4 regions of the Pseudomonas sp. P39-UII1 genome follow, and region 4 is predicted to be linked to each of the others. Evidence: predicted binding sites of a transcription regulator. Region 4 holds the regulator's gene; each other region holds the start of a gene.
The links. Region 4 encodes FliA, which starts transcription of late flagellar genes. Its sites were predicted from a motif close to CTAAAGTTTNNNNNNNNNNNGCCGNTAA; they were not measured.

Region 1 (7,280 bases), on a different contig from region 4:
AAGACGACCTGTTCCGTCGCAATCGCCGCCTGGCCGTGTTCGATATGGACTCGACGCTGATCGAGGCTGAGGTGATCGATGAGCTGGCCAAGGCGGCGGGTGTCGGCGAGCAGGTGTCGGCCATTACCGAGCGGGCGATGCGCGGCGAGCTCGACTTCCGCGCCAGCTTCAAGGAACGCATGGCGCTGCTCAAAGGCCTGGATGTCGGCGTGCTGGACCAGATCGGTGCTTCCTTGCGCCTGACCGAAGGTGCCGAAAACCTGTTCGCCGAACTCAAGCGCATGGGCTACAAGACGGCAATCCTGTCCGGTGGCTTCACCTACTTTGCCAAGCAGGTACAGGCGCGCCTGGGCATCGATTATGTGTTCGCCAACGAGCTGGAAGTGGTCGACGGCAAGGTGACCGGCGTGGCCATCGAGCCAATCGTCGACGCCCAGCGCAAGGCTGAGCTGCTGCAGCAGCTGGCGAATGAGGAGGGGCTGCAGCTGGAGCAGACCATTGCCGTGGGTGATGGTGCCAACGACCTGCCGATGCTCTCGCTGGCCGGCCTGGGTGTGGCATTCCGTGCCAAGCCGCTGGTACGCCAGTCGGCCAAGCAGGCCATTTCGACCTTGGGCCTGGATGGTGTGTTGTATCTGCTGGGGCTGCGCGACCGCGACGCCCGCGGTTGAGCTGAAACAAAAGGGGCCGCGATAGCGGCCCCAACTGTCTCTACCAGGCAATCAGGCCTGCGCAGGCACCGCCAGCAGCTCACCCATGCGGGTTGCCGAACCTGCACCCAGGTTTTCAGCCCACTTCACTTGCTCCGGCCCGAACAGCACGATGGCCGTGGAGCCCAGCTTGAAGCGGCCCAGCTCCGCACCTTTTTCCAGGTGAATGGGTGCACGGCTGCCTTCGTCGTAGCGGAAGGTTTTCAGCTCACGCTTCGGCGGCGTGACCAGGCCAGCCCACACGGTCTCGATCGAGGCCACGATCATCGCGCCGACCAGTACAACAGCCATCGGGCCACGCTCGGTGTCGAACAGGCACACCACGCGCTCGTTGCGGGCAAACAGCTCAGGGACGTTTTCCGCCGTGGTCTGGTTGACCGAGAACAGCCGCCCAGGCACGTAGACCATCTCACGCAGGGTGCCGGCCAGCGGCATGTGCACGCGGTGGTAATCTTTCGGCGACAGGTAGATGGTGGCGAACTCGCCGCCCATGAACGGTGCAGCCAGGGCCGGGTCGCCGCCGAGCAGCTCCAGGGCACTGAAGCTGTGGCCCTTGGCCTGGAAGATACGACCGTGCTCGATCGGGCCCAGCTGGCTCACGGCACCGTCGGCCGGGCAGAGGATGGCGCCCGGGGTTTCGTCCAGCGGGCGCGCGCCTGGCTTCAGGGCGCGGGTGAAGAACGCGTTGAAGTGCTCGTAGGCGGTCAGGTCTTCGACCAGTGCCTCGTTCATGTTCACCTGGTAGCGCTTGGCGAACCAGGCGGTGAAGGCGTTTTTGAACCAGCGTGCGCGGCACTCGGCAACGCAGCCGGCGAGCCGCGACAGCAGGTGGTGCGGCAGCAGGTACTGGCTGATGATGAACAAACGGGATTTCATGCAGGTTCCTTAGACTTCTACAGGCGTGTCCGGGTGGTTGCCCCATTCGCTCCACGAGCCGGCGTAAGCCTTGACGCGTGGGTAGCCGAGGGCCTTGGCCACCAGGTAAGTGAAACCGGAGCGGCGGTGTGACTGGCAATGGGTGATCACTTCCTTGTCGGGGGTGATGCCCAGTTGCAGGAGGACTTGCTGGATGTCCTGGCGGATGCGCAGGTGGTCGTTGAGGTCCATGCCAGCGGTCCACTCGAAGTTGATCGCGCCGGGAATATGCCCGCCTTTGGCGGCCAGGACTTTTTCACCGTTGAATTCCTGTGGGCCACGGGCATCCCAGATCACCAGGTCGTCGGCGCCCAGGCGGCTTTGCAGGTATTCGCGGGTGGCGGTCGGCTCGCCGTGCAGGTGCAAGCGCACAGGCGTATTGGCTGGCGCTGGTACTTCGGTCACCAGCTTGTCTGCCGGCCAGGCCTGGATACCGCCATTGAGGTAGTGGTAGTGCGGGTGACCGATGACATCGAGCATCCAGATGAAGCGCCCGGCCCAGCCGCCGCCTTCATCGTCGTAGACTACGTAGACGGCGTCGTCGCGGTGACCGAGCTCGCTGAACAGTTTTTCCAGGTCAGCCAGCGCCGGCAGCAGCCCAGGCGCTGGAGGCAGGCCCAGCTGGGTGCGTTTGCCCTCGACGAAGCGCGCGCCCGCAATATGCCCGCTGACATAGCGGTTGGCGCTGCTCAGGTCGACCAGGATCAGCTGGGGCGAACCCAGGCGCGGCAGCAGGTCCGCAGGCTCGATCACCAGCGGCAGTCCGGCAAAATCAGTCATCCACGGTCTCCAGTGTGGAAAGAGGTGCGATTGTAGCGCAAGGGTCAGGCATTGCGGTTGGCAAACACAGCGAGCGCACGCTCGATACATTGCGCGGTTTTGCCAAACGCTTGCACGCTGACATCGGCCAGCGGCTTGCCGCCCTGGTCGGCCACCGCCAGCATCAGCACCTGGTCACCTACTGCCATTGAGCGCAACAGCAGGTGTTCGCTGCGGAAGAAAGCGCGCAGCGGGGCCGGCATCAAGGCCGAAAGTTGGGCATGGTTTTCTGGCGTCAGGCGCAATTGCGCGGCTTGGCCTACCAGCTTCTGCAGCAGCTTGTTCTGCGGGATGGGCAAGGCGATGGCTTCGGCTTCCTTGGGCAGGCCGGCGGTTTGCTGTACGCGCAGGGCGTCGTTGGCCCTGTCCAGCGTCAGCAGCATGATGCGCTGCATGCCACAGGCCAGCAACGCCTCGCGGGCCTGGGTAGCCAGGTGCACGGTATTGGTAAAGGGGCTGGGCTTGGCCAGCAGTTCCTGGCACAGCTTGCGCCACTGGCCCAGCGCCTCGCTGGAGGGTGGTGGTGGGGTGATCATGTCGGGGTGCGGGCGGCGCTGGTGCCAGGGCCAGATCAAGGCTTCGGCGGGGTGGAACAGGGCGTGCCTGGCGTGGCGTCGGGCACTGGCGGCAGCCTGCTGGTGGACCTGCTGTTGCACGTCCTCCAGCGAGGTCTGCAGGTACAGCGCGGTGAGCAGTTGCCAGCGCAGCAGGTGCGGGTTGTCCCAGCCCACCTGGGCCGCCAGGGCCAGGTTGTTGGCCAGCAGCACGGTATTGGCTGGCTGGTTGAACCAGCGGCTCAGGGCGGGGGCTTCGTCCAGGCGGTGCTGCTGGCTCAGCAGGTCACCGTCACGGGCGATGCTGAGGATCTGGCCCAGCTGTTCACGTTCTTCCAGCAACAGGCGGTAGCCCTGGGTGACCCATTGCGACAGGCGCCAGTGTTCGGCCATGGCTTGGCACAGCGCCATGATGCGCACGCCGAACAGTTCCAGCTCCACCTCTGCGGCCTCTTCGCCCTTGTGGATGACACGCAGCTCCCAGGCGTCGAGCAGCTTCGGATAGGCCAGCGCCATCGGCCACAACGGCGACAGGAACAGCAGGCTGCCCCAGTGAATTTCCTGCCACAGCCGCGCCAGGCGGCTGGCGAACAGGCCGCTGGCCTGCTGCGAAGCGTGCTGGCTGATCAACAGGAACTGGCGCAGCACCGGCGGGATATCGTGGTCCGGCAGGGCTGGCAAGCGGGTAAGCAGTTCGCGGGTGCGCGCCAGGCCCAGGCGATTGAGGGCGATTTCCAGGCTTTCGGCGGGTTCGGCCTGGCTGGCATTGGCCGGGTGATTGGCCTCGCGCATCACCGACAGCACCAGTGCTGGGCTGTCCTGCATCAGTTCGGCGATGTCCCGCAGTGAGCGGCGGCTATCGTTGATGGCGCTCATGACCCGGTCGTAACTCTGCTTCGGCACCGGTACGCGAATACCGTCGAGCAGCTTTACCCAGGCCTCTAGCGTACGCGGATTCTGAGTGGGCACCTTGGATTCCATTGGCATTTTGACATCAGTCCGAACTGGCTTTTCGCATTGAGTGGCTATAGTCTGGCGCAGATCTGCCGATAAGTAGAAGAAGAGTTTTAAAGCTCCCGTCCCTCACCCTGACCACGACAGCAAGTGCTTTGAACCTATGGCTAAAATTATCGGCATCATCGTCGTATTCGCGAGCGTGCTCGGCGGATATGTGCTCTCCCACGGCAAGATCGCGGCACTGATTCAGCCGTTTGAAGTGCTGATCATCGGCGGTGCAGCCTTTGGCGCTTTCATGCAGGCCAACCCTGGTTACATGACTATGCATGTAATCAAGAAGTCGATGAAGATGTTCGGCTCGCGCTTCACCCATACCTTCTACCTCGAAGTACTGGGCCTGGTTTACGAGATCCTCAACAAAAGCCGTCGTGAAGGCATGATGGCGATCGAGAGCGATATCGAAGACGCTGCGGCCAGCCCGATCTTCGCTAAATACCCTGCCGTGCTGGGCGATGAGCGCATGACCGCATTCATCTGCGATTACCTGCGCATCATGTCCACCGGCAACATGGCGCCCCACGAGCTCGAAGGCCTGTTCGACATGGAACTGCTGAGCATGAAGGAAGAGCTCGAGCACCCGTCGCACGCGGTCACGGGCATTGCCGACGGCATGCCCGGTTTCGGTATTGTCGCGGCAGTACTCGGTATCGTGGTGACCATGGCTTCGCTGGGTGAGGGCGACCAGGCGGCCATCGGCATGCACGTAGGTGCGGCCCTGGTCGGTACCTTCTTCGGTATTCTTGCGGCGTATGGCTTCTTCGGCCCGTTGGCCAAGTGCCTGGAGCACGACGCCAAGGAAGAAATCAACCTTTACGAGTCGATCAAGGCTTCGCTGGTAGCCTCGGCCTCCGGCATGCCGCCTTCGCTGGCCGTCGAGTTCGGGCGCAAGGTGCTGTATCCGAAGCACCGCCCGAGCTTTGCCGAGCTGGAACAAGCAGTTCGCGGTCGCTAAGCCATGGAAAACAACCAGCCGATAATCATCAAGCGCGTCAAGCGCTTCGGTGGCGGGCACCATGGCGGCGCCTGGAAGATCGCCTTCGCCGACTTCGCCACGGCGATGATGGCGTTCTTCCTGGTGCTGTGGTTGATGTCCACTGCCACGCCTGAGCAGAAGATCGCCATTGCCGGCTACTTCAAGGACCCGATCGGCTTCTCCGAGAGCGGAACCCCCTATGTGATCGACCTGGGTGGCTCGCCAGAGCTCGCCCCGGAGAAGACCATCAACCCGGAGCAGCAGTCCGAGCAAAAACCTGATACCAGCATCCAGCTGAACAAGGATCAGGTCGAGACCATGGCCGAGCAGGTTGAGCGCGAGCGCCTCGAATTGCTGCTGCAGGAGCTGCAGAACAAGGTCGACGAAAACCCGCAACTGCAGAAGTTCAAGGACCAGATTCTGTTCGAGATCACCCAGGACGGCCTGCGCATCCAGATCATGGACGCCGAGAACCGGCCGATGTTCGACATCGGCAGTGCTCGCCTGCAGCCGTACTTCGAGGACATCCTGCTGGCCATGGCCGACACCATCAAGGCGGTGCCGAACAAGGTCAGCATCAGTGGCCATACCGACGCCAAACCCTATTCGGGCAGTGGTGAGTTCGGTAACTGGGAGCTGTCGGCCAACCGCGCCAACGCTGCGCGCCGTGCGCTGGTTGCCGGGGGCTACCCGGACGACCAGGTGGCGCGGGTGGTGGGTTATGCCTCGTCGTCGCTGTTCGACCGCAAGAACCCGTTCAACCCGGTCAACCGCCGTATCGATATCATCGTCCTGACCAAGAAGGCCCAGCGCAACATCGAGGGCGAACAGGGCACGCCGGAGGCCCCGGCTGCTCAGCCGAGCCAGGCTGCGCCGCCTGCCGGTGGCGCACCTGGTGCTGCTGCCCCAGGGGGTTCGGCGGCCCCCGGTGCGGGCGATGCACCGATGCAGCCGCGTGAACTGCGCCAGAAGCTGAACATCTTCGAGGACGGTACCTTGAAGATGGACGAGGCCAAGGACCAGTAACCGCTCGGGGCCGCTTTGCGGCCCCGATGCATTCAAAACCCCCGCCGGATCTTGGCCTTCAGGTCGGCATGGAAGAAGTCTGCATTGTCCCTGTCGGTGCAGCTTCCACGCCCTGTCGGCAACACCATCGCCCGCTCGAACGTGCACTCATCGTGATAAGCCCGCACGAACAGGTCGATATGTGCGCGCTCGCGCATCACCGGCCATTTGCCAAACCATTCGGGTAACGTGCCGCCATCGCCCTGGTAGAAGACCACGCGCCGGGTGGCCATGACCGCGGTGCCCAGCAGCCAGGGCGTCCACCAGTCTGCCGCAATGCAGGCTGGGAGCAGGCCGATCCAGTGGGTCGCATTACCCATCTGTTGGCAGAAGCTGCCATACAAGTCTTCGCTGGTCTGCCCTGGGCTGTCGAACAGGACCAGCTGGGCGGGAATGCCTTCGAGCAGCAGGCGCTCATTGAGGATGAAGGCGTCAAGCCGCTGCTCGTGGCGGTAGCTGATGAAAACCGGCATCGCGGTTGCCCTCCCTGATAGATGTAATGACCATCAGGGAAAGCAGCAGGCGGGGCAATAGACGACGGTGAAACCGGAGCGATCCTACGCGCCCCGGTAATGTTTCCTACAGATCAGTAGGCGTCTTCTGGCAGGCTGGCGATGATCGAGCGGTAGCTGTTCATGCGCTGTTGCTTGATGCGGCCGTCTTCCAGTGCCTTGAGCAGCGCGCAACCTGGCTCGCGATCATGCTTGCAGTCGCGGAAGCGGCATGTGCCGAACAGGTCGCGGAACTCGATGAAGCCACCCTCGACGTCATCACGGCTGACGTGGCCGAGCCCGAATTCGCGGATACCCGGCGAGTCGATCAGGTCGCCGCCGTTGGGGAAGTGGTACAGGCGTGCGGTGGTGGTGGTGTGCGTGCCCTGGCCCGACCATTCGGACAGGTCGCCGACCCGGGTGTCGGCGGCAGGCAGCAGACTATTGACCAGGGACGACTTGCCCACACCGGACTGGCCGACGAACACGCTGATGTGGCCGTCCAGCATCTGTTGCAGGCGTTGCATGCCATCACCGTGGTGAGCAGAAACTTCCAGCAGCGGATATCCAAGGTCGCGATAGACCTCGAGCAGCGCCTGCAGGGCCGGGCCATTCTCGTCGTTGATCAGGTCGGCCTTGTTCAGCAGCAGCAGCGGGCGAATGCCAGCGTGCTCGGCAGCAACCAGGTAGCGGTCGATCAGGTTCGGGTGCGGTTCGGGCGCCGGTGCGAAGACGA
Region 2 (7,280 bases), 110 kb from region 4:
GCAACCTTGACGAGAACGCTGTGGATAACGTGCGGCTGGTGCGGTTGTCGGCAGAAGAGCTGACCCAGGCGCTGAATGACGTGCGCCCGTTCCGCCGGCTGGAAGGGATCGACCTGAAAAGCTACGCGTTCGGTACTGTGTTCGTCGACCCGCCACGCGCGGGCATGGACCCGGATACCTGCGAGCTGACCCGGCGTTTCGAGCGGATTCTGTACATTTCGTGCAACCCGGAAACGCTGGCGGCGAACATCGAGCAGTTGCAGGACACGCACCGCATCGAGCGTTGTGCGTTGTTTGACCAGTTCCCTTATACCCACCATATGGAAAGTGGGGTTTTGCTGGTTCGGCGTTGATTGGCTGAAACTGGGGCCGCAACGCGGCCCCAATACACTCAGAAGTCGAAGAACACCGTCTCCCCTTCCCCCTGAATACGGATATCGAAACGATAGGCCGTCTTCCCATCCACTTCGCAACGCTTGGCAACCAGGGTTTCGCGGCGCTGCGGCTGCTCGATCAGGTTGAGCACCGGGCATTTGGCGTTGGCTTCGGCCTCATCATCGAAATACAGCCGCGTGTGCAGGTGGATGTTGATGCCACGGGCAAACAGGCTGATGTTGATGTGCGGCGCCATCGGCACACCGGCCGCATTCTTCACCACACCAGGCTTCACAGTCTGCACGGTCCATTCACCGGCATCGAAGGTGGTGGCGGTGCGGCCGAAGCTGTTGAAGGCGTTTTCCAGGTTGTATTCATCCTGGTACTGGCCAGCGGCGTCCGCCTGCCACAGCTCCAGGAACGAATCGCGCACCAGGTGGCCGTTGCCGTCATACACCTGGCCGATCAGCAGAATGTGTTCACCCTGTGCCTCAGGCTTGGCCAGGCAGTTCCAGATTTCCTGGTCGCGGGTCGGGTTGCCGGCCGCTTCCAGGGCCAGGCCGATGTGCACGTAAGGGCCGGCGGTCTGCGAAGGGGTTTCCGGCAGCAGTTCGATTGGCATGGCGGGGTCCTCAGCAGTTTTCGAAGTGGGTCTTGCGCTGGCCGCGCAGCACGATGTCAAAGCGGTACGCCAGGCAGTCCATGGGGTTGGCGTGGCTCATGTCGAGCTTGGCAATCAGCTGCTGCACCGCTTCAGGGTTGGCGATCGACTTGACGATCGGGCACATCGGGATCAGCGGGTCGCCTTCGAAATACAGCTGGGTGATCAGCTTGGTGGCGATCGACGGGCCACTCACACCCACGTGAATGTGCGCCGGGCGCCAGTCGTTGGGGCCGTTGCGCCATGGGTACGGGCCGGGCTTGATGGTGCGGAAGCTGTAGCAGCCGTCGCGGTCGGTCAGGCAACGGCCGACACCGCCGAAGTTCGGGTCCAGCGGTGCCAGGTAGCGGTCGTTCTTGTGGCGATAGCGGCCACCAGCGTTGGCCTGCCAGATCTCCACCAAGGTGTTGGCCACCGGCTTGCCGTACTGGTCTACGACACGGCCGGCAACGATGATGCGCTCACCGATCGGCAGGCCACCGTTGTTGAAGTTCAGCAGCAGGTCGTGGTCATGGGCGCCGAAGCCCAGGTGGGTGAAATCCGGGCCGGTGGTTTCGCTGATCGACTGCGGAATGCTCACCAGTGCCTGGCGCGGCGAGCGGGCAATGGAAGTCTTGTAGTCGGGCGTCAGGGCCTTGGGGTGCCAGTTGCGATCACGGATCACGAAGCGGCTATTGTCCTGGGCGGGCATGCCGTTTTCCTCTCTTGGAATTATGAAAATTCCCCTATGGGGACTTGCAGTTTCAGATAACTCGCGCGGGATGAATATTGAAATCAGTGGTCAGATACATAACCGTATGGTTATGCATTAGTACCTTTGGCTGGGGTGAACTAATCTTTGTCTTCATGTTTCACGGTCGGGAGCACAACTCATGGAATGGCGAAAAGGCCGGCGCAGCGACAATGTGGTGGATGCCCGTGGCGAGGGCGGCGGCGGCGGCGGTATGCGCTTTGGCGGCGGCAAGGGGCTGGGGCTTGGGGCAATCCTGCTGATCGTCGGCATCGGTTGGCTCACCGGCCAGGACCCGCTGCAGATACTCGGCCAGCTCACCGGGCAGATGGAACAGCAGCAACAGCAGGCGCCCAGCGGCGCGGGCAACAAGGCGCCGGCGGCGAACGACGAGCAGGCGCAATTCGTCGCGTCGATCCTCGGCGACACCGAAGACACCTGGAAGGCCCTGTTCTCCCAGGCGGGCAAACAGTACCGCGACCCCAAACTGGTGCTGTTCAGCGGCCAAGTGAATTCCGCCTGCGGTTTTGCCTCCGCGGCGGTGGGGCCGTTCTACTGCCCGGCGGACCAACGGGTCTACCTGGACATGTCATTCTTCCGCGAAATGGAAACCCGCTTCGCCGCTGCAGGTGACTTCGCCCAGGCCTACGTGATAGCCCATGAGATCGGCCACCATGTGCAGACCTTGCTCGGTGTGTCGGCCAAGGTCGATGCCGCGCGGCGCAACGGCCAGCGCCTGGAAGGCGACAATGGCCTGCTGGTGCGCCAGGAGTTGCAGGCCGACTGCCTGGCCGGTGTCTGGGCCTATCAGGCGCAGCAACGCTTGAACTGGCTGGAGCCGGGGGATGTCGAGGAAGCACTGAATGCGGCCAACGCGATTGGTGATGACCGGTTGCAGCAAAAGGGCCAGGGGCGCGTCGTGCCGGACTCGTTTACCCATGGCACTTCGGCGCAGCGGGTACGCTGGTTCAAGGCCGGGTTTGCGCAGGGGGATGTGAACAGCTGCGATACGTTCAGTGCGCGCAGCCTGTGAAATGTTCGCGGGCTCGCCCGCGAATAGCCCGATAAAAAGCAAACGTTTTCATGCAGTTACAAAACAGCTGAAAAAGCGTTTCAGCTTCGCTGCCAAGTGCCGATAACCCCTGCACGATTCAGCGGGCATCCAGAACAACAACGCCTTGCGATCGAAAAATGATCAAGTGAGCGAAATTTTTCTGGAGAGCGTGCATGAACAGCTGGTTCGCCAACATCAGCGTCAACCTCAAACTCGGCCTGGGCTTCGGCCTGGTGCTGGTCCTTACCGGCCTGCTGGCCCTGACCGGCTGGACCAGCCTGGGCAGCCTGATCGACCGCAGCAACTGGATGGGTGATATCGGCCAGCTCAACAAAGACCTGACCGACCTGCGCGTAGCGCGCCTGCAGTACATGATCGCCAACGGCGATGATGCCGCCGCTGCCAACACCCAGGCCAAGCTGGATGCGTTCAGCAAGCAGCAGGAATACCTGGTCGGCACCTTCAAGAGCCCGGAAAACGTCAAGCTGCTCAAAGAGCTTGGCCAGACCATCAGCGAGTACAAGGTCTCGCTGAACAAGATGCGCGCGGGCTACAAGAGCTCGCTGGCCGCCCGTGAAGCGATGAACGTGTCGGCCGCGCAGGCCGACGCTGCCATGGAAACCCTTAGCCAGGACGTCATGGCCCGCCCCGAGGCCGACAGCGTGCGCCTGGCGCAATACCAGTTGATCAGCAAAACCCGCCAGCAACTGCTGCAAGTGCGTGTGGACGTGCGCGGCTACATCGCCGAAAACACCGCGGCCAACGAACAGGCGGCGCTGCGCCAGCTGGAATCGGCACTGGTGCAAATCGACACCCTCAAGCGCCAGCTGCCAGCCGAAGCCACGCGCGTGCAACAGTTCGAACAGTCGGTTCAGGCCTACCGTGAGGCAGTGCGCCAGTTCCGCGATGCGGTCGCAACCATCACCACCTCCCGCGCAGAAATGACCGTTCAGGGCGCCGACATCGTCAAGCGCAGCGACGCCTTGTACAAGATCCAGATCGAGCGCCGCGACATCGAAAGCAGCCAGGCCCGCAGCCTGCAGACCATCGCCACGTTGCTGGCGCTGCTGGCCGGTGTACTGGCGGCAGTCATCATCACCCGCCAGATCACCCGCCCTCTGCAGGAGACCCTGCAAGCCGTGGAGCGCATCGCCGGCGGCGACCTCACCCACGACATGCGGGTTACCCGCCGCGACGAAATCGGCGTGCTGCAACAAGGCATCGCACGCATGGGCACCACCCTGCGTGAGCTGATCAGCGGTATCCGTGACGGCGTCACGCAGATCGCCAGCGCCGCCGAAGAGCTGTCGGCCGTCACCGAGCAGACCAGTGCGGGGGCCAACAGCCAGAAGGTCGAAACCGACCAGGTGGCTACCGCCATGCACGAAATGGCCGCGACCGTTCAGGAGGTGGCGCGCAATGCAGAGCAGGCCTCGCATGCTGCAACCGGTGCCGACGATGAAGCGCGCGCGGGTGATCGCGTGGTCGGTGAGGCGATCAGCCAGATCGAACGCCTGGCCGAAGAAGTGCACCGTTCCACCGAAGCCATGAACCTGCTGCAACAGGAAAGCCAGAAGATCGGCAGCGTGATGGACGTGATCAAGTCGGTGGCCGAACAGACCAACCTGCTGGCGCTGAACGCCGCGATCGAAGCCGCCCGCGCCGGCGAAGCTGGCCGTGGTTTTGCCGTGGTCGCCGACGAAGTGCGCGGCCTGGCCCAGCGTACGCAGAAGTCCACCGAAGAGATCGAAGAGCTGGTCGCCGGCCTGCAGCATGGCACCCAGCAGGTGGCCAACGCCATGCAAGGCAGCCGTACTCTGACCGACAGCAGCGTCGAGCTGGCGCGCAAGGCCGGGGCTTCGCTGGAGAACATCACCAGCACGGTGTCGAGCATCCAGTCGATGAACCAGCAGATTGCTGCGGCGGCCGAGCAGCAGAGTGCGGTGGCTGAAGAGATCAGCCGGAGCATTCTGAATGTGCGGGATGTGTCGGAGCAGACGGCGGCGGCCAGTGACGAGACGGCGGCGTCGAGCGTCGAGCTGGCGCGCCTGGGTGGGCACTTGCAGATGTTGGTCAGCCAGTTCCGGGTGTGACTACAGGCTTGGGGCCGCTATGCGGCCCAATCGCCGGCAAGCCAGCTCCTACAGGTAGTGCGCAACCTCAAGATAGGCGCGGGACTTGCCGGCGATGGGGCCAACGCTTATTTGACGACCATCCCCACCCCGCGCCCACGCGGATCGGAAGCCGTCTCAAGCTTCGCCCCGTTCACCCGGATCGCCTGGATATCGCCCATCTCCCAGCCCTGATCCTCCAGCACATACCCCATCTTCTTCAGGCCATCGGCCACCGGCCCGGTCAGCGGCGCATAGCTGTCGAAATAAATGGTGTCCTTGGGCAGCAACTGATGGTGCACACGCTGCGCCGCCACTGCCTTCTCCAGCGGCATGCCGTAGTCATACAGGTTGTTCATCACCTGGAAGATCGAGGTGAAGATGCGCGAACCACCTGGTGTACCGAGCACTAGCTCGACCTTGCCATCACGGGTCATCAGGCTCGGGCTCATGGATGACAGCATGCGCTTGCCCGGTTCGATCGCATTGGCATCACCGCCCACGACACCAAAGGCGTTGGCCGCGCCCGGCTTGGCACTGAAGTCGTCCATCTCGTCGTTGAGCAGGAAGCCTGCGCCTTTCACCACCACGCCACTGCCGTAGTCGAGGTTGAGTGTGTAAGTGTTGCTGACCGCATTGCCCTGCTTGTCGACGATCGAGAAGTGCGTGGTCTGGTGCGGTTCCAGCCCCGGCTTGACGTCGTCGGTTGCAGAAATGGCCTTGGGGTTGACCTGCGCAGCACGCTTGGCCAGGTAGTCCTTGGCGACCAACTGGTCGACCGGCACTTTGGTGAAGGCTGGGTCGCCCAGGTAGTCGGCACGGTCGGCAAACACACGTTTCTCGATTTCGGCCAGCAGGTGGATGTACTGCGCCGAGTTGTGCGCCACGCCCTTGAAGTCCGCCGCGCGGTCTTCCTTGATGCCCAGCAACTGGGCCAGGGCAACGCCGCCGGAGCTGGGCGGCGGCGCGGTATAGACCACGTTGCCGCGCCAGCTCAGGGCCATCGGCTCACGCCACACGGCTTTGTAATCCTTGAGGTCTTCCTTGGTGATCAGGCCTTTGTCGGCCTGCATCTGGGCCACCAGCAGGTCGGCGGTCTTGCCCTGATAGAACTCGCTCACGCCTTTGTCGGCAATGCGTTCGAGGGTCTGGGCCATCTCCGGCTGCTTGAACAGCTCACCGACTTTCATGTTGCCGAAATAGTCGTTGAAGTTGGTCGCGGTCTTGAACAGGCCTTGAGCGTCGTTGCGGTACTGGTACTGTTTTTCTGCGATCTTGAAGCCATTTTTGGCATACCCGATGGCCGGGGTGAGCAACTCGCTCCACGGCAGCTTGCCGAACTTATGGTGTGCTTCCCACAGGCCCATCACCGTACCGGGCACGCCGGCCGCACGCACACCCACCAGGCTCAGGTTCTCGACGACCTCGCCTTTGTCGTCCAGGTACATGTTGCGGGTCGCGGCCTTGGGCGCCACCTCGCGGTAGTCGAGGAAATAGGCTTTGCCGTCGACGAACAGGGTCATGAAACCACCGCCACCGATGTTGCCGGCCTCGGGGTACGTCACCGCCAGGGTGAAGGCTGTGGCAACTGCCGCATCCACCGCGTTACCACCCTTTTTCAGAATATCGGCGGCCACCTGTGCGCCATATTGATCGGGCGCGGCCACCGCGCCACCCTCAAGGTTTGCCGCGTAGACCGAGGAACTGCTCAGGATCGCGGCTGCTAGCGCGAGGTACTGGAAAGGGACGATACGCATGACACTTCCTTGGTGTTGTTTTTGTTGATCAGTCAGTAAGGCCGAAGCGTGTCGACTGTGCAATCAAAGGTAGGAAGTTTCGCCGCCTATGGGCAGGATTTGTCGCGTTCAGGCAACTCAGCAGGCGTACATCGCCAACTTCTGCTGGATGAAATCGAGGAAGCATTGGATGCGCAAGGCCAGTTGCGTATTCCGGTAGTAAACGGCGTGGATCGGCTGGCGGTAACCGTTGTTGGCATCGCTCAACAGCACCTGCAGGCGGCCAGCGCGAATGTCTTCATGGGTCATGAAGTGCGACAGGCTGACAATTCCCTCCCCGGCCAGCGCCAGCTGGCGCAGGGTCTCGCCACTGGAGGCGATCAGCGCCGGGCGGATCTGCCAACGGTCGCCCTCGGCGTGGCGCAGCGGCCACAGGTTGAGCGACTCGGGCTGGCTGAAGCCCAGCAGGCAGTGGTTGTTCAGGTCTTCGACGTGCTGCGGCGTGCCGTGCTGTGCCAGGTAGGCCGGGCTGGCCAGCACCTGCACCGGGCTGCAGCCCAGCGAGCGGGCATGCAGGCTGGAGTCGGCCAGCTCACCGATGCGGATTGCCACG
Region 3 (7,280 bases), on a different contig from region 4:
GCTTCGGTACGCCCGGCCGTCACACACACGACCAAGAAGGATAAAAATCATGTTCAGCTGGTACCGCCAGATCACCTCAAGGGAACGCAAGACGTTCTGGGCCTGCTTCGGCGGCTGGTCGCTGGATGCGCTGGAAGTGCAGATGTTCGGCCTGGCCATCCCGGCGCTGATTGCCGCGTTCTCTCTGACCAAGGGCGACGCCGGCCTGATCAGCGGCCTCACCCTGGTCACCTCGGCCATCGGTGGCTGGCTCGGCGGCACCCTGTCGGACCGTTATGGCCGCGTGCGCACCCTGCAGTGGATGATCCTGTGGTTCTCCTTCTTTACCTTCCTGTCGGCATTCGTCACCGGCTTCTATCCGCTGCTGTTCGTCAAGGCCATGCAAGGCTTTGGCATCGGTGGCGAGTGGGCAGCGGGGGCGGTGTTGATGGCCGAGACCATCAACCCGAAATACCGCGGCAAGGTCATGGGCACGGTGCAGAGCGCCTGGGCCGTGGGCTGGGGGCTGGCGGTGGCACTGTTCACCCTGATCTATTCGCTGGTGCCGGCGGAATACGCCTGGCGGGTGATGTTCTTCGTCGGCCTGCTGCCGTCGCTGCTGATTATCTGGGTGCGCCGCAACGTGGAAGAGCCAGACAGCTTCCAACGCCTGCAGAAGGAAAAGGCCATTCCGGTCAGCTTCTTCAAATCGATGGCCGGCATCTTCCGCCCCGAGCTGCTGCGCGTGACCCTGCTTGGCGGCCTGTTGGGGCTGGGTGCTCACGGCGGCTACCATGCGGTGATGACCTGGTTGCCGACCTTCCTCAAGACTGAACGCAACCTTTCGGTGCTGAACTCCGGCGGCTACCTGGCGGTGATCATCTTCGCCTTCTGGTGCGGTTGCGTGATCAGTGGCCTGCTGATCGACCGCATCGGCCGACGCAAGAACATCCTGCTGTTCGCCCTGTGCTGCGTGCTGACCGTGCAGGCTTATGTGTTCTTCCCGCTGACCAACACCCAGATGCTGTTCCTGGGCTTCCCGCTGGGCTTCTTCGCCGCCGGTATTCCGGCCAGCCTGGGGTCGTTCTTCAACGAACTGTACCCGGCCGATGTGCGCGGCGCCGGTGTTGGCTTCTGCTACAACTTCGGCCGTGTGCTGTCGGCAGTGTTCCCGTTTCTGGTCGGCCACATGAGCGAGTCCATGTCGCTGGGCAGCGCGATCGGCATCGACGCTGGCATCGCTTACGGCGTTGCCATGATCGCCGCACTGTGCCTGCCGGAAACCCGCGGCCGCAACCTTGAGGCCACCCCCGCGCCACACCTGGCCGGCGCTGCCGCCAAGTAACCCTGACCCTTGTCCCGACTGAAAACCATGCCCGACGTTCCAGCTTCATTGATTACCGCCATCGACAGCCATGCCCACGTGTTCAGCCGTGGCCTGAACCTGGCCAGCGAGCGCCGCTACGCGCCGAGTTACGACGCGCCGCTGGGCGATTACCTGGGCCAGTTGCAGGGCCATGGCTTCAGCCATGGCGTGCTGGTGCAGCCCAGTTTCCTGGGCACCGACAACCGTTACCTGCTCAGCGCCCTGCAGACCGTGCCGGGGCAGTTGCGCGGGGTGGTGATGCTGGAGCAGGACGTCGAGCGCGAAACCCTGGAAGAAATGGCCGGCCTTGGGGTCAGGGGCGTGCGCCTGAACCTCATGGGCCAGGCCTTGCCTGATCTGCGTGCCAGGCCATGGCAAACCTTGCTGGAGCGCATCGGCGAGCAGGGCTGGCACCTGGAGCTGCACCGCCAGGTGGCGGATATTCCGGCGCTGGTTCGGGCGCTGGAGCCGTATGGCCTGAACCTCGTCGTCGACCATTTTGGCCGGCCCGACGCACGCCTGGGCTTGGGGCAGCCGGGGTTTGCCGAGCTGCTGACACTGGGTGGCAAGGGCAGGGTCTGGGTCAAGGTGTCCGGCATCTATCGCCTGGAGGGTTCGCCGGAGCAGAACCTGGCGTTTGCGCGCCAGGCGCTGGGGGCCCTTGAGGCGCACTATGGTGCCGAGCGTTTGATGTGGGGCAGTGACTGGCCGCACACCCAGCATGAATCGGCGGTGAGCTTTGCCGCGGTGGTCGAGCAGTTCGAGGCGCTGGGGTGTTCGGCCGAACTGCGTCGGGCGCTGTTGGTGGATACGGCGCGGGGGTTGTTCGGGTTCGAGTGATGCAGCGTCAGTGCTGGCCCTATCGCGGGCAAGCCCGCTCCTACAGGTATCGCGCAGCCTGTAGGAGCGGGCTTGCCCGCGATAGGGCCGTTACTGCCCGCCCACTATCAGAACCGGAACCGGCTGATCATCTGCTGCAACTGCCCACCGAGGCGCGCCAGCTCGACACTGGACGCAGAAGTCTGCTGGCTGGCCTCAGCCGTCTGCTCTGAAATATCCCTCACCGTCACCACGCTGCGGCTGATCTCTTCGGCCACCGCACTTTGCTGCTCCGAGGCTGCAGCAATCTGCTGGTTCATCAGCTGGATCCCCGATACCCGCTGGGTAATCCCCTCCAGCGCCACACCCGCTTCACGCACCAGTGCCACGCTGCTCTCGGTCAGGCTCTGGCTCTGTTCCATCAGCTCGCTCACCGAGCGGGTGCCTTGCTCCAGGCTGCCGATCGCCGACTCGATCTCCAGGGTCGACGCCTGGGTGCGCTGGGCCAGGCTGCGCACTTCATCCGCCACCACGGCAAAGCCCCGGCCTGCCTCACCAGCACGGGCCGCCTCGATCGCGGCATTGAGCGCCAGCAGGTTGGTCTGTTCGGCCACGGCCTTGATCACGTCCATCACCTTGCCGATGCGCTGGCTTTCGCTGCGCAGTGCACCCATGGCTTCGCCGGTGGCGTCCACCTGGCTGGCCAGGCGGCCAATCTGCGCGACGGCGCGGTTGACCACGCTGTCGCCTTCGCGGGCTTCTTCATCCGTGGCACTGGCCGCGAGCGAGGCCTCGCCGGCATTGCGCGCCACCTCGTGCACGGTGGCGGCCATTTCCTGCATGGCGGTGGCCACCTGGTCGGTTTCGACCTTCTGGTTGTTGGCCCCGGCGCTGGTCTGCTCGGTGATCGCCGACAGCTCCTCGGTGGCACTGGCAATCTGCGAAATGCCGTCGCGCACCTGGGCGATCAGCTCGCGCAGGTTGCGGGTCATGCCCTGCAGGGCATTCTGCAACTGGCCGACTTCGTCGCGGCGGCGGCTGGCAGGTTGCTCGCTGAGATCACCGGCAGCCACCTGCTGCATGGCGCGCAAGGCTTGCTGCAGCGGGGTGCTGATCTGCCGGGCGATGACCACGGCGGCGAGGATGCCGATCAACAGCGCCAATACCGTGGTGATGATCTGCAGGTTCCTGGCGAACTGGCTGTCGCTGACCACCGACACCGCCTGGGCATCGAGCAGTTGGCCGATCAGGCCGTTAAGCGTGTCGATGCCTGCAGCCATGGCGGCGCGGTACTCGACCAGTTTGCTGACTTCACCACGAAACGCCTCTACCGCTTCGGCATAAGCGCGCACCTGCTGGTTCATCGTGGTGAATTGCTCGGCGAAGCCGCCATTGAACCGCGCCACCAGGCCGGGCAGGTCGTTCACCGTGGTGGCGATCTGCGCGTTCATCAGCTGTTCGGTGTCAGCGTTGGTGTTACCCGTGTAGCCGCGCACGTGGTAGCGCAGCAGGATCAGGTTTTCGCGGATCTGGTTGATCGCTTCGCTGCGCACAAAGCGCTGCTCGGCGTCGGGCAGGGCGCGGACCTGCTTGCGAATCGCGTCGATGCTGGCGAACGCGTTGCTGGCGAGGGTGCCCATTTCCTTCTGCGCTGCGCGCATCTTCTGGTACGACTGGAAGCTGCGTGCCTGGTCGGCGGCATACCCGTTCAGCGTCTGCTCGGCCTTGTCGACCAGCGCGAGGCTTTGTGGCTTTACCAGCGTCCCGCGCAACTGCGCCAGCGGCGCCTGAAACGCTTGCAGTGCCTGTTGCAACGCCTTGCCTTCGTTTTCCCCGCCGTTGGCCATGGCATGGCGCAGGCGGGCTTCGCGCAGATCACCGAGTGCATCGTTGAGGCGCGAGACGTCGCTGACCACTTCACTGCGCCGCACCAGGCTACCGAGGCCATTCCAACCGATCAGCGACTGGATCAAGGTCAGGCACAGCACCAGGCCGAAACCGAGGAAAAGTTTGTGGGCGATTTTCACGTCGCCGAACCAGGTAAACATATACTGCTGAGCTCCTTTTCTTATGCGTTGGAGGAGACCGTAGGTCCGTTACTTCTGTCAGATATAGTCATCTATATGAATTATCGGCAGATGTAACAAAATCTGTAATCAATTTGGGGGCAATCTGCCATCAGGCCATGCAGGTGTTGGCCCCGGCGGGCACGGCTTGCCAACGCCAGGGTTTCCCGTGCAGATTTGTGGCTTCCTGCGGCCTACGGGCCTCCAATGACTAAAGCCCCTCAGGGAACAAGGACGATGAGTCATTCCTCGCAATTCACCTTGCTCGGCAAACGGCGCTTCCTGCCGTTTTTCATCACCCAGTCACTGGGTGCCTTCAACGACAACCTGTTCAAGCAGTCGCTGATTTTGGCGATCCTGTTCAAGCTCAGCCTTGGCGATGGCGACCGTTCGATCTGGGTCAACCTCTGCGCCTTGCTGTTTATCCTGCCGTTTTTCCTGTTCTCGGCGCTGGGTGGCCAGTTTGGCGAGAAGTTCGCCAAGGACGCGCTGATCCGCGCGATCAAGCTGGCCGAAATCGCCATAATGGCCATCGGCGCGCTGGGCTTTGTCACCAACCACCTGGCGCTGATGCTGGTGGCCCTGTTCGGCATGGGTACCCACTCGGCGTTGTTCGGCCCGGTGAAATACTCGATCCTGCCCCAGGCCCTGCGTGAAGAAGAGCTGGTTGGCGGCAATGGCCTGGTGGAGATGGGTACCTTCCTTGCCATCCTGGCCGGCACCATTGGCGCCGGGGTGATGATGGCCAGCGACAGCTATGCCACGGTGGTGGCGGGCGGGGTGGTCGGCACCGCAGTGCTGGGTTACCTGGCCAGCCGCTGGATCCCCCGCGCCGCAGCGGTATCACCGCAGATGCCGCTGGACTGGAACATCTTCAAGCAGTCCTGGGTGATCCTGCGCATGGGCCTTGGCCAGCCGCCAGCGGTGTCGCGCTCGATAGTCGGCAACTCGTGGTTCTGGTTTGTCGGCGCCATCTACCTGACCCAGATCCCGGCCTACGCCAAGGACTGGCTGCACGGTGACGGCACGGTAGTGACATTGGTGCTGACCCTGTTTTCGGTCGGCATCGCCCTGGGCTCGCTGCTGTGCGAACGCCTCAGTGGGCGCAAGGTCGAGATCGGCCTGGTGCCGTTTGGCTCGTTCGGCCTGACCCTGTTCGGCTTGCTCTGGTGGTGGCATTCCGGCGATGTGCCGGCTGCGGCAGTGCCGCACGACTGGTTGCAGTTGCTAGGCATGGGCCAGGCCTGGTGGATCCTCGTGTCGATCGTCGGGTTGGGGGTGTTCGGCGGCTTTTATATCGTGCCGCTGTATGCGCTGATCCAGGCGCGTACCGCCGAAGACCAGCGGGCGCGCGTGATCGCCGCCAACAACATTCTCAATGCCTTGTTCATGGTGGTGTCGGCGGTCCTTACCATCGTGTTGATGGGCCTCGCCGACTTGAGCATCCCGCAGCTGTTCCTGGTGGTGTCGCTGCTCAATATCCTGGTCAACGCCTATATCTTCAGGATCGTGCCCGAATTCACCATGCGCTTCCTGATCTGGCTGCTCAGCCATTCGATGTACCGCGTGGAGCACCGCGACCTCGAGCGCATCCCGGACGAAGGCGCCGCGCTGCTGGTGTGCAACCATGTGTCGTTCGTCGATGCGCTGCTGCTCGGCGGGGCGATCCGTCGGCCGATCCGTTTCGTCATGTACTACAAGATCTACAACCTGCCGGTGCTCAACTTCGTGTTCCGCACCGCAGGCGCCATTCCGATTGCCGGGCGCAATGAGGACCCTGCCATCTATGAACGCGCGTTCGCCCGCATCGCCCACTACCTGGCGGCGGGGGAGGTGGTGTGCATCTTCCCGGAAGGCAAGCTGACCGGCGATGGCGAGATCGATGTATTCAGGGGCGGTGTCAGCCGCATTCTGGAAGAAACCCCTGTGCCGGTGATCCCGTTGGCGCTGCGGGGGCTGTGGGGGAGTTTCTTCAGCCGTGATCCCGGCAAGGGCTTCTTCAAGCGCTTGTGGTCACGCGTGACCATCGTGGCGGGCGCCGCCATCCCGGTGGAGGCTGCGCAGCCAGAGCTGTTGCGTGAGCAAGTCAGCCGCTTGCGCGGCGACCTGCGCTAAGCGGGGGGTGGTCAGCTGGCGCTGACTTTCAGGCCGATCAGGCCGCAGACGATCAGCGCCACACTGACCAGCCGCACCAGGGCCATGGATTCGCCGAACAGGATGATCCCCGCGATCACTGTGCCCACTGCGCCCACGCCGGTCCAGATGGCATAAGCGGTGCCCAGTGGCAGTTCTTTCATGGCAAGGCCCAGCAGGCCCAGGCTGATGACCATGGCGCCGACGGTGAGCACGGTGGGGAGTGGGCGGGTGAAGCCGTCGGTGTATTTGAGGCCGACAGCCCAGCCAACCTCGAACAGGCCGGCGAAGAACAGGATGATCCAGGACATGAGTATGTCTCCATCGTTTGAATGATGGGGCCGTCCCCGGAATGGTCACGCGGTGCGTCGTGAGGCCGTCCTCACAGTGGGCACCAGAGTGCCCATTTGCAGGTGAGATGGCAAGTCAGTGGCGCACAGGCTCGCCGTTTTCAGCTTCCTGTGAAGGCGCCTCCATGCGCCGGAACCAGGTCGAAAGCAGTGCCCCGGAAATATTGTGCCAAACGCTGAACAGCGCACTTGGCACTGCCGCCAGCGGCGAGAAGTGCGCCGCTGCCAGCGCCGCCCCCAATCCCGAGTTCTGCATCCCCACCTCCAGTGCCAGCGATTTGCGCTGCGCCAGTGGCAGCTTGCAGAACTTGCCGGTGAGGTAGCCCAGCAGGTAACCAAAGCTGTTGTGCAGCACCACCACCGCCATGATCAGCAGCCCCGATTCGGCGATCTTCGCCTGGCTGGCCGCCACCACCGCGCAGACGATCATGACGATGCTCACCACCGACACCAGCGGCAGCACCTGCACTGCCAGCTGCACCCGCGCACCCAGCAGGCGCTGGGCCAGCACGCCGAGCACGATCGGCAGCATCACCAGCTGCAGGATCGACCAGAACATGTCCATGA
Region 4 (7,280 bases):
CCCGGGGTGCCCTGCAGCATCTTGCCCAGCGGCTTGATCACTACCTCTTCCTGGCCCACCAGCTGGTCGACCACGAAGCCGATACGCTGGGTACCGACCGACAAGATCACCACATGGCCCTCGCGCTGTTCTTCATGCACCTGGCCCTGGACCAGCCAGCGCTTGAGGTAGAACAGCGGCAGCGCCTTGTCGCGCACGATCACCACTTCCTGGCCGTCGACCACGTTGGTGCGCGACAGGTCGAGGTGGAAGATCTCGTTGACGTTGACCAGCGGGAAGGCGAACGCCTGGTTGCCCAGCATCACCATCAGGGTCGGCATGATCGCCAGGGTCAACGGCACCTTGATGACGATCTTCGAACCCTGGCCCTTGGCCGAGAAGATGTTGATCGAGCCGTTGAGCTGGGAAATCTTGGTCTTCACCACGTCCATGCCGACACCACGGCCGGACACGTCGGAAATTTCCGTTTTGGTCGAGAAGCCTGGGGCGAAGATCAGGTTGTAGCAGTCCGACTCGCTCAGGCGCTCGGCGGCGTCCTTGTCCATCAGGCCCTTTTCCACGGCCTTGGCACGCAGGATGTTCGGGTCCATGCCCTTGCCGTCGTCCGAGATCGACAACAGGATGTGATCGCCTTCCTGCTCGGCCGACAGCACCACACGGCCCGTGCGCGCCTTGCCCGAGGCTTCACGCTCGTCAGGCATTTCGATGCCGTGGTCGACCGCGTTGCGCACCAGGTGCACCAGCGGGTCGGCCAGGGCCTCGACCAGGTTTTTGTCCAGGTCGGTTTCTTCGCCGACCAGCTCCAGGTTGATCTCTTTCTTGAGCTGGCGAGCCAGGTCACGAACCAGGCGCGGGAAGCGGCCGAAGACTTTCTTGATCGGCTGCATGCGGGTTTTCATCACCGCGGTCTGCAGGTCGGCAGTGACCACGTCGAGGTTCGACACGGCCTTGGACATGGCCTCGTCGCCGCTGTTCAGGCCCAGGCGCACCAGGCGGTTACGCACCAGCACCAGTTCGCCGACCATGTTCATGATCTCGTCCAGGCGCGCGGTGTCGACGCGTACCGTGGTTTCCGCTTCGCTGACCGCATGCTTCTCGGCCGCCGGTGCCGGGGCACGGGCGGGTGCGGCGGGCTTGGCTGCAGCGGCAGGTGCCGGTTTGGCCACGGGCTGGCTGTGCGGCTTGGCAGCCACGGGGGCAACAACGGCAGCTGGCGCCTCGGCGGCGACGGTGTCGCCGGAGAACTTGCCTTTGCCGTGCAACTGATCGAGCAGCGCTTCGAACTCGTGCTCGCTGATTTCTTCGCTGCTGGCAGCCGCCGGCGCATCGCTTGCCACCGCTGCGCTGGCGGCCGGCAACGCATCGGCCTGGAACGTGCCTTTGCCATGCAGCTGGTCGAGCAGCGACTCGAATTCTTCGTCGGTGATCTCGTCACTTGCCGGGGCGCTGGCAGTGACCACCACCGGCTCGCTGGCGACGACCTCGGGCGAGAACTGGCCTTTGCCATGCAATTGGTCGAGCAGCGATTCGAACTCGGCGTCGGTGATCTCATCGCCGGCGCCGGTCAGGGTTTCGCCCTGCAGCTGCTGTTCGGCAGCGGCGGCTTCGGCCTTGACGGCGTCAAGCGAGTCGAGCAGCTGTTCGAATTCGGTATCGGTAATATCCGCCTCGGCGGCAGGCTCCGCCTGCACAGGTGCAGCCTCCACCACCGGCGCAGCGGCCTGGGCACTGCCCGGCTCAGCGAGCCGCGCCAGGGCTGCCAGCAACTCGGGCGTGGCCGGGGTCACTTCGCTGCGTTCGCGCACCTGGCCGAACATGCTGTTGACCGTGTCCAGTGCTTCGAGCACCACGTCCATCAGTTCAGCGTCAACCCGGCGCTCACCCTTGCGCAGGATGTCGAATACGTTCTCGGCGATATGGCAGCACTCCACCAGCTCGTTGAGCTGGAGGAAGCCGGCGCCCCCTTTTACAGTGTGGAAACCGCGAAAAATGGCATTGAGCAGGTCGGCATCGTCGGGCCGGCTTTCCAGCTCGACCAGTTGCTCGGACAGTTGCTCAAGTATTTCGCCGGCTTCTACCAGGAAATCCTGAAGGATTTCTTCATCGGCGCCGAAGCTCATCAAAGGTGCTCCTTAAAAACCCAGGCTGGACAGCAGATCATCGACATCGTCCTGACCGGACACGACGTCTTCACGCTTATCGGCATGAATCTGCGGACCTTCACCCCGAGCCGGATATTTTTCTTGATCTTTTTCAGCACGCAGCTGTTGGTGGTCATGTTCGATACCGGCAAAACGGTCGACCTGACTGGCCATCAGCACGAGCTTGAGCAGATTGCTTTCGACTTCGGTCACCAGCGCAGTCACGCGCTTGATCACCTGCCCGGTCAGGTCCTGATAGTCCTGGGCGAGCAGAATGTCATTAAGGTGGCCAGCGACCTTGCGGTTACCTTCGGCGCTGTGCGTCAGGAAACTGTCGACGCGTTTGACCAGCTCACGGAATTCCGGCGCGGCGACCTCGCGGCGCATGAAGCGCTGCCAGTCGACGCTCAGGCTCTGCGCCTCAACGGCCAGGTCTCCCAGCACAGGCGTGCTTTCCTCCACCAGGTCCATGGTGCGGTTGGCAGCCCCTTCGGTGAGCTTGACCACATAGGACAAACGCTCGGTGGCGTCGGTAATCTGCGAAACTTCCTCGGCCTGCGGCATGTGCGGGTCGATCTGGAAGCTGACGATCGCGCTGTGCAGCTCGCGGGTCAGCTTGCCGACTTCCTGGTACAGGCCACGGTCGCGGGTCTGGTTGAGCTGATGAATCAGCTGCACCGCCTCGCCGAACCGTCCCCGCTCCAGGCTTTCGACCAACTCCTGGGCATGCTTCTTCAGGGTCGATTCGAACTCCCCCAAAGACGTTTGTGTTGATTCCATGGCGCCCCCTGACCGGACTCAGCCGTTGACGCGTTCGAAGATCTTCTCGATCTTTTCTTTGAGCACCTGAGCGGTGAACGGCTTGACCACGTAACCATTCACCCCGGCCTGGGCCGCTTCGATGATCTGGTCGCGCTTGGCTTCGGCAGTCACCATCAGCACTGGCATGGCCTTCAGGCGCTCGTCCGCGCGCACCTTGCGCAGCAGGTCGATGCCGGACATGCCAGGCATGTTCCAGTCGGTCACCAGGAAGTCGTAATGCCCGGCCTGCAGCATCGGCAGCGCCGTGGTGCCGTCATCGGCTTCGTCGGTATTGGTGAAGCCCAGATCACGCAGCAGGTTCTTGATGATCCGCCGCATCGTCGAAAAGTCGTCAACGATGAGGATTTTCATGTCTTTGTTCAATTAGACCTCCAAGCAGTCTCAAACGCGCTCGGCCCCGAGCGCGCATTCAATCAATTCGGTACAACGTGAAAACGACTGCAACGACCCCGGGCTCAGCGCGCCCGCCATTCCCCCAGGCGGCTGCGCAGGCGCGCGGCGCACTGGCTGTGCAGCTGGCTGACACGCGACTCGCTGACGCCCAGGACCTCACCGATTTCCTTGAGGTTCAGCTCTTCGTCGTAGTACAGCGCCAGGACCAGCCGCTCCCGCTCGGGCAGGTTGGCGATGGCATCGGTCAGGGCAGCCTGGAAGCGCTCGTCTTCCAGGTCGCGCGACGGCTCGACCTGGCCACTGGCGCCGTCCTCGTGCAACCCTTCATGCTCGCCGTCCTGCAACAGGTCGTCGAAACTGAACAGGCGGCTACCCAAGGTATCGTTCAAAATCCCGTAGTAATCATCGAGACTCAACTGGAGTTCGGCAGCAACTTCATGATCTTTAGCGTCGCGGCCGGTTCTGGATTCCACGGCGCGCATCGCGTCGCTGACCATGCGGGTGTTGCGGTGCACCGAACGCGGTGCCCAATCACCCTTGCGCACCTCATCGAGCATCGCCCCGCGGATGCGGATACCGGCGTAGGTCTCGAAGCTGGCGCCCTTGCTGGCGTCGTACTTGTTGGCGACTTCCAGCAAACCGATCATGCCGGCCTGGATCAGGTCTTCGACCTGCACGTTGGCCGGCAAACGCGCCAGCAGGTGATAGGCAATGCGCTTGACCAGCGGGGCGTAGCGTTCGATCAGTTCGTACTGGGCGTCCTTGGACGCCTTGCTGTACATCTTGAAACCGCTCGCACTCATAGCACTGGCCCTGCACTGGTGGGTTGCACCAGGCGCTCGACGAAGAACTCCAGGTGCCCGCGCGGGTTGGCCGGCAATGGCCAGCTATCGACCTTCTGCGCAATCGCCTTGAAGGCCAGCGCGCACTTGGAACGCGGGAACGCCTCATAGACTGCCCGCTGCTTCTGCACCGCCTTGCGCACGCACTCGTCGTACGGCACGGCGCCGACATACTGCAGGGCGACGTCAAGGAAACGGTCGGTGACCTTGGTCAACTTGGCGAACAGGTTGCGCCCTTCCTGCGGGCTTTGCGCCATGTTGGCCAGCACGCGGAAACGGTTCATTCCATAGTCGCGGTTGAGCAGTTTGATCAACGCGTAGGCGTCGGTGATCGAGGTCGGCTCGTCACACACCACCAGCAGCACTTCCTGCGCCGCGCGGACGAAGCTGACCACCGAATCGCCAATGCCTGCCGCGGTGTCGATCACCAGCACATCAAGGTTGTCGCCGACTTCGCTGAATGCCTGGATCAGCCCGGCATGCTGGGCCGGGGCCAGGTGCACCATGCTCTGGGTGCCGGAGGCGGCCGGCACGATGCGCACACCGCCCGGCCCCTGCAACAGCACATCGCGAAGCTCGCAGCGCCCTTCGATGACATCGGCCAGGGTGCGTTTCGGGGTCAGGCCCAGCAACACGTCGACATTGGCCAGGCCCAGGTCAGCGTCCAGCAGCATGACCCGGCGGCCGAGCTCAGCCAGCGCCAGGGACAGGTTCACTGAAACGTTAGTCTTGCCGACGCCACCTTTACCACCGGTTACGGCGATCACCTGTACGGGATGCATGCTACCCATGTTCGTTGTTTACCTTGTCTCGCTTGGACCCAAGCCACACGAGGGGGATTACTGCAGCCCCCTTGGTGTAGGTATTTTGCAAACGCTTCATCATCAACCCGCTCGTCGTGGGTTGTGATAGAGATCAGCGAACATATCGGCCATGGCCTCTTCGCTGGGCTCGTCCTGCAACTGCACATTCACCGCCCGCGTCACCAACTGGTGCGCCCGCGGCAGGTGAAGGTCGTCAGGAATGCGCGGGCCATCGGTGAGATAGGCCACGGGCAGTTCATGACTGATGGCCAGGCTCAGCACATCGCCGAGGCTTGCCGTTTCATCAAGTTTACTCAGGATGCAACCGGCCAGGCCGCAGCGTTTGTAGCTGTGGTAGGCCGCGGTCAGCACCTGTTTCTGGCTGGTGGTGGCCAGCACGAGGTAGTTCTTCGAGGCAATGCCTCGGCTGGCCAGGCTTTCCAGTTGCATGCGCAGGGCCGGGTCGCTGGCCTGAAGGCCTGCGGTATCGATCAGCACCACGCGCTTGCGCAGCAGCGGCTCGAGCGCCTGGGCCAGCGACTGGCCCGGGTCGACATAGGTCACCGGCACATTGAGGATGCGGCCCAGGGTCTTGAGCTGTTCCTGCGCGCCGATGCGGAAGCTGTCCATGCTCACCAGGGCCAGGTTCTGCGGGCCATACTTGAGCACATAACGCGCCGCCAGCTTGGCCAGTGTGGTGGTCTTGCCCATGCCGGCGGGGCCGACCATGGCGATCACACCACCCTCTTCGATCGGCTCGATCTCGGGCACTTCGATCATCCGTGCAAGGTGCGCCAGCAACATGCGCCAGGCCTGGCGCGGCTCTTCGATCTCGGCGGTGAGCTCGAGCAGTTCGCGGGCAATCGGCCCGGACAGGCCGATGCGCTGCAGCCGGCGCCAGAGGTTGGCCTGTGCCGGCTTGCTGCCTTGCAGCTGGTTCCAGGCCAGTGAGCCGAGCTGCACTTCGAGCAGTTCGCGCAGGCCCGACAGTTCAGAGCGCATGGCGTCGAACAGGCGCGGGTCGACCGGGGCCGGGGCAGCGGCAGCAGCAGCGGCCGGCGCCTCCACGTGCGGCTCGATCAATGGCTCCGAGGCGGTCAGCGATTGCCCGGCAAACAATTGGCGGTCGCCTTCACTGGCCTCGCTGCGGTTGTCCAGTTCGGCCTGGGCAGTGGCGATGCGAGTCTGGGTCTTGCGCAGCTCTTGTTCGAGCTCGGGGTTGGGCACGCGCGGGGCCAGGGCGGACAGCTTGTAGTCCAGCGCGGCCGTCAGCTCGACACCGCCGGCGATGCGGCGGTTACCGATGATGGCGGCGTCGGAGCCCAGCTCATCACGAACCAGCTTCATGGCCTGACGCATATCGGCGGCGAAAAAACGCTTAACTTGCATAACCCACTACCTCAGCCGTTGGGGCCCACGGTGGCAACGATGGTGACTTGCTTGTTATCCGGTATTTCCTGATACGCCAGAACATGCAAATTCGGTACAGCCAGGCGACCGAAGCGCGACAGCATGGCGCGGATCGGGCCTGCGACCAGGAGGATGGCCGGTTGGCCTTGCATCTCCTGGCGCTGGGCGGCTTCGATCAGCGAACGCTGCAGCTTTTCGGCCATGCTCGGTTCAAGAAGAACACCGTCTTCCTGACCTTGCCCGGCCCTTTGCAGACTATTGAGCAAAATCTGTTCCAACCTTGGCTCAAGGGTGATCACAGGCAGCTCGGACTCAACGCCGACAATGCTTTGCACGATGGCGCGACACAATCCGACGCGCACTGCCGCCACCAGCGCGGCGGTATCTTGACTCTTGCCGGCATTGTTAGCGATAGCCTCGGCAATGCTGCGGATGTCGCGCACCGGCACTTGCTCGGCAAGCAACGCTTGCAGGACCTTGAGCAGCCCCGACAAGGAAATGACACCCGGCACCAGCTCTTCAGCAAGTTTAGGCGATGCCTTGGACAGCACCTGCAGCAATTGCTGAACCTCTTCGTGGCCGATCAGCTCGTGACAGTGCTTCTGCAGGATCTGGTTGAGGTGCGTGGCGACCACAGTGCTGGCATCGACCACGGTATAGCCCAGCGACTGCGCCTGGGCACGCTGACCGATGTCGATCCACACCGCTTCCAGGCCGAACGCCGGGTCACGTGCAGCGATGCCGTTGAGGGTGCCAAACACCTGGCCTGGGTTGATCGCCAGCTCCCGGTCCGGGTAGATCTCGGCCTCAGCCAGGATCACGCCCATCAGCGTCAGGCGGTAGGCGCTGGGCTGCAGGTCGAGGTTGTC

Region 1: motA (flagellar motor stator protein MotA) is a predicted target of FliA. The motif match lies at 4,024-4,051, and genes of this name have one in related genera.
Region 2: ABEH27_RS12585 (methyl-accepting chemotaxis protein) is a predicted target of FliA. The motif match lies at 2,878-2,905, and genes of this name have one in related genera.
Region 3: ABEH27_RS22885 (methyl-accepting chemotaxis protein) is a predicted target of FliA. The motif match lies at 4,293-4,320, and genes of this name have one in related genera.

The regions. Positions count from the first base shown of each region.
Region 1 is NZ_JBDFPP010000013.1:138,766-146,045, reverse strand. It holds gene serB (phosphoserine phosphatase SerB) at 1-671, shown strand, start outside; gene asd (archaetidylserine decarboxylase) at 723-1,586, opposite strand; gene ABEH27_RS17740 (rhodanese-like domain-containing protein) at 1,596-2,405, opposite strand; gene ABEH27_RS17735 (HDOD domain-containing protein) at 2,450-3,985, opposite strand; gene motA (flagellar motor stator protein MotA) at 4,116-4,967, shown strand; gene motB (flagellar motor protein MotB) at 4,971-6,014, shown strand; gene ABEH27_RS17720 (molecular chaperone Tir) at 6,047-6,526, opposite strand; gene rsgA (small ribosomal subunit biogenesis GTPase RsgA) at 6,640-7,280, opposite strand, start outside.
Region 2 is NZ_JBDFPP010000008.1:28,002-35,281, reverse strand. It holds gene trmA (tRNA (uridine(54)-C5)-methyltransferase TrmA) at 1-353, shown strand, start outside; gene pcaG (protocatechuate 3,4-dioxygenase subunit alpha) at 392-997, opposite strand; gene pcaH (protocatechuate 3,4-dioxygenase subunit beta) at 1,008-1,727, opposite strand; gene ABEH27_RS12590 (neutral zinc metallopeptidase) at 1,909-2,799, shown strand; gene ABEH27_RS12585 (methyl-accepting chemotaxis protein) at 2,994-4,913, shown strand; gene ggt (gamma-glutamyltransferase) at 5,021-6,688, opposite strand; gene ABEH27_RS12575 (LysR family transcriptional regulator) at 6,806-7,280, opposite strand, start outside.
Region 3 is NZ_JBDFPP010000027.1:19,371-26,650, reverse strand. It holds gene ABEH27_RS22895 (MFS transporter) at 50-1,324, shown strand; gene ABEH27_RS22890 (amidohydrolase family protein) at 1,352-2,185, shown strand; gene ABEH27_RS22885 (methyl-accepting chemotaxis protein) at 2,293-4,212, opposite strand; gene ABEH27_RS22880 (1-acyl-sn-glycerol-3-phosphate acyltransferase) at 4,468-6,345, shown strand; gene sugE (quaternary ammonium compound efflux SMR transporter SugE) at 6,357-6,674, opposite strand; gene ABEH27_RS22870 (bile acid:sodium symporter family protein) at 6,790-7,280, opposite strand, start outside.
Region 4 is NZ_JBDFPP010000008.1:137,141-144,420, reverse strand. It holds gene ABEH27_RS13150 (chemotaxis protein CheA) at 1-2,120, opposite strand, end outside; gene ABEH27_RS13145 (protein phosphatase CheZ) at 2,133-2,921, opposite strand; gene ABEH27_RS13140 (chemotaxis response regulator CheY) at 2,940-3,314, opposite strand; gene fliA (RNA polymerase sigma factor FliA) at 3,419-4,159, opposite strand; gene fleN (flagellar synthesis regulator FleN) at 4,156-4,989, opposite strand; gene flhF (flagellar biosynthesis protein FlhF) at 5,083-6,390, opposite strand; gene flhA (flagellar biosynthesis protein FlhA) at 6,402-7,280, opposite strand, start outside.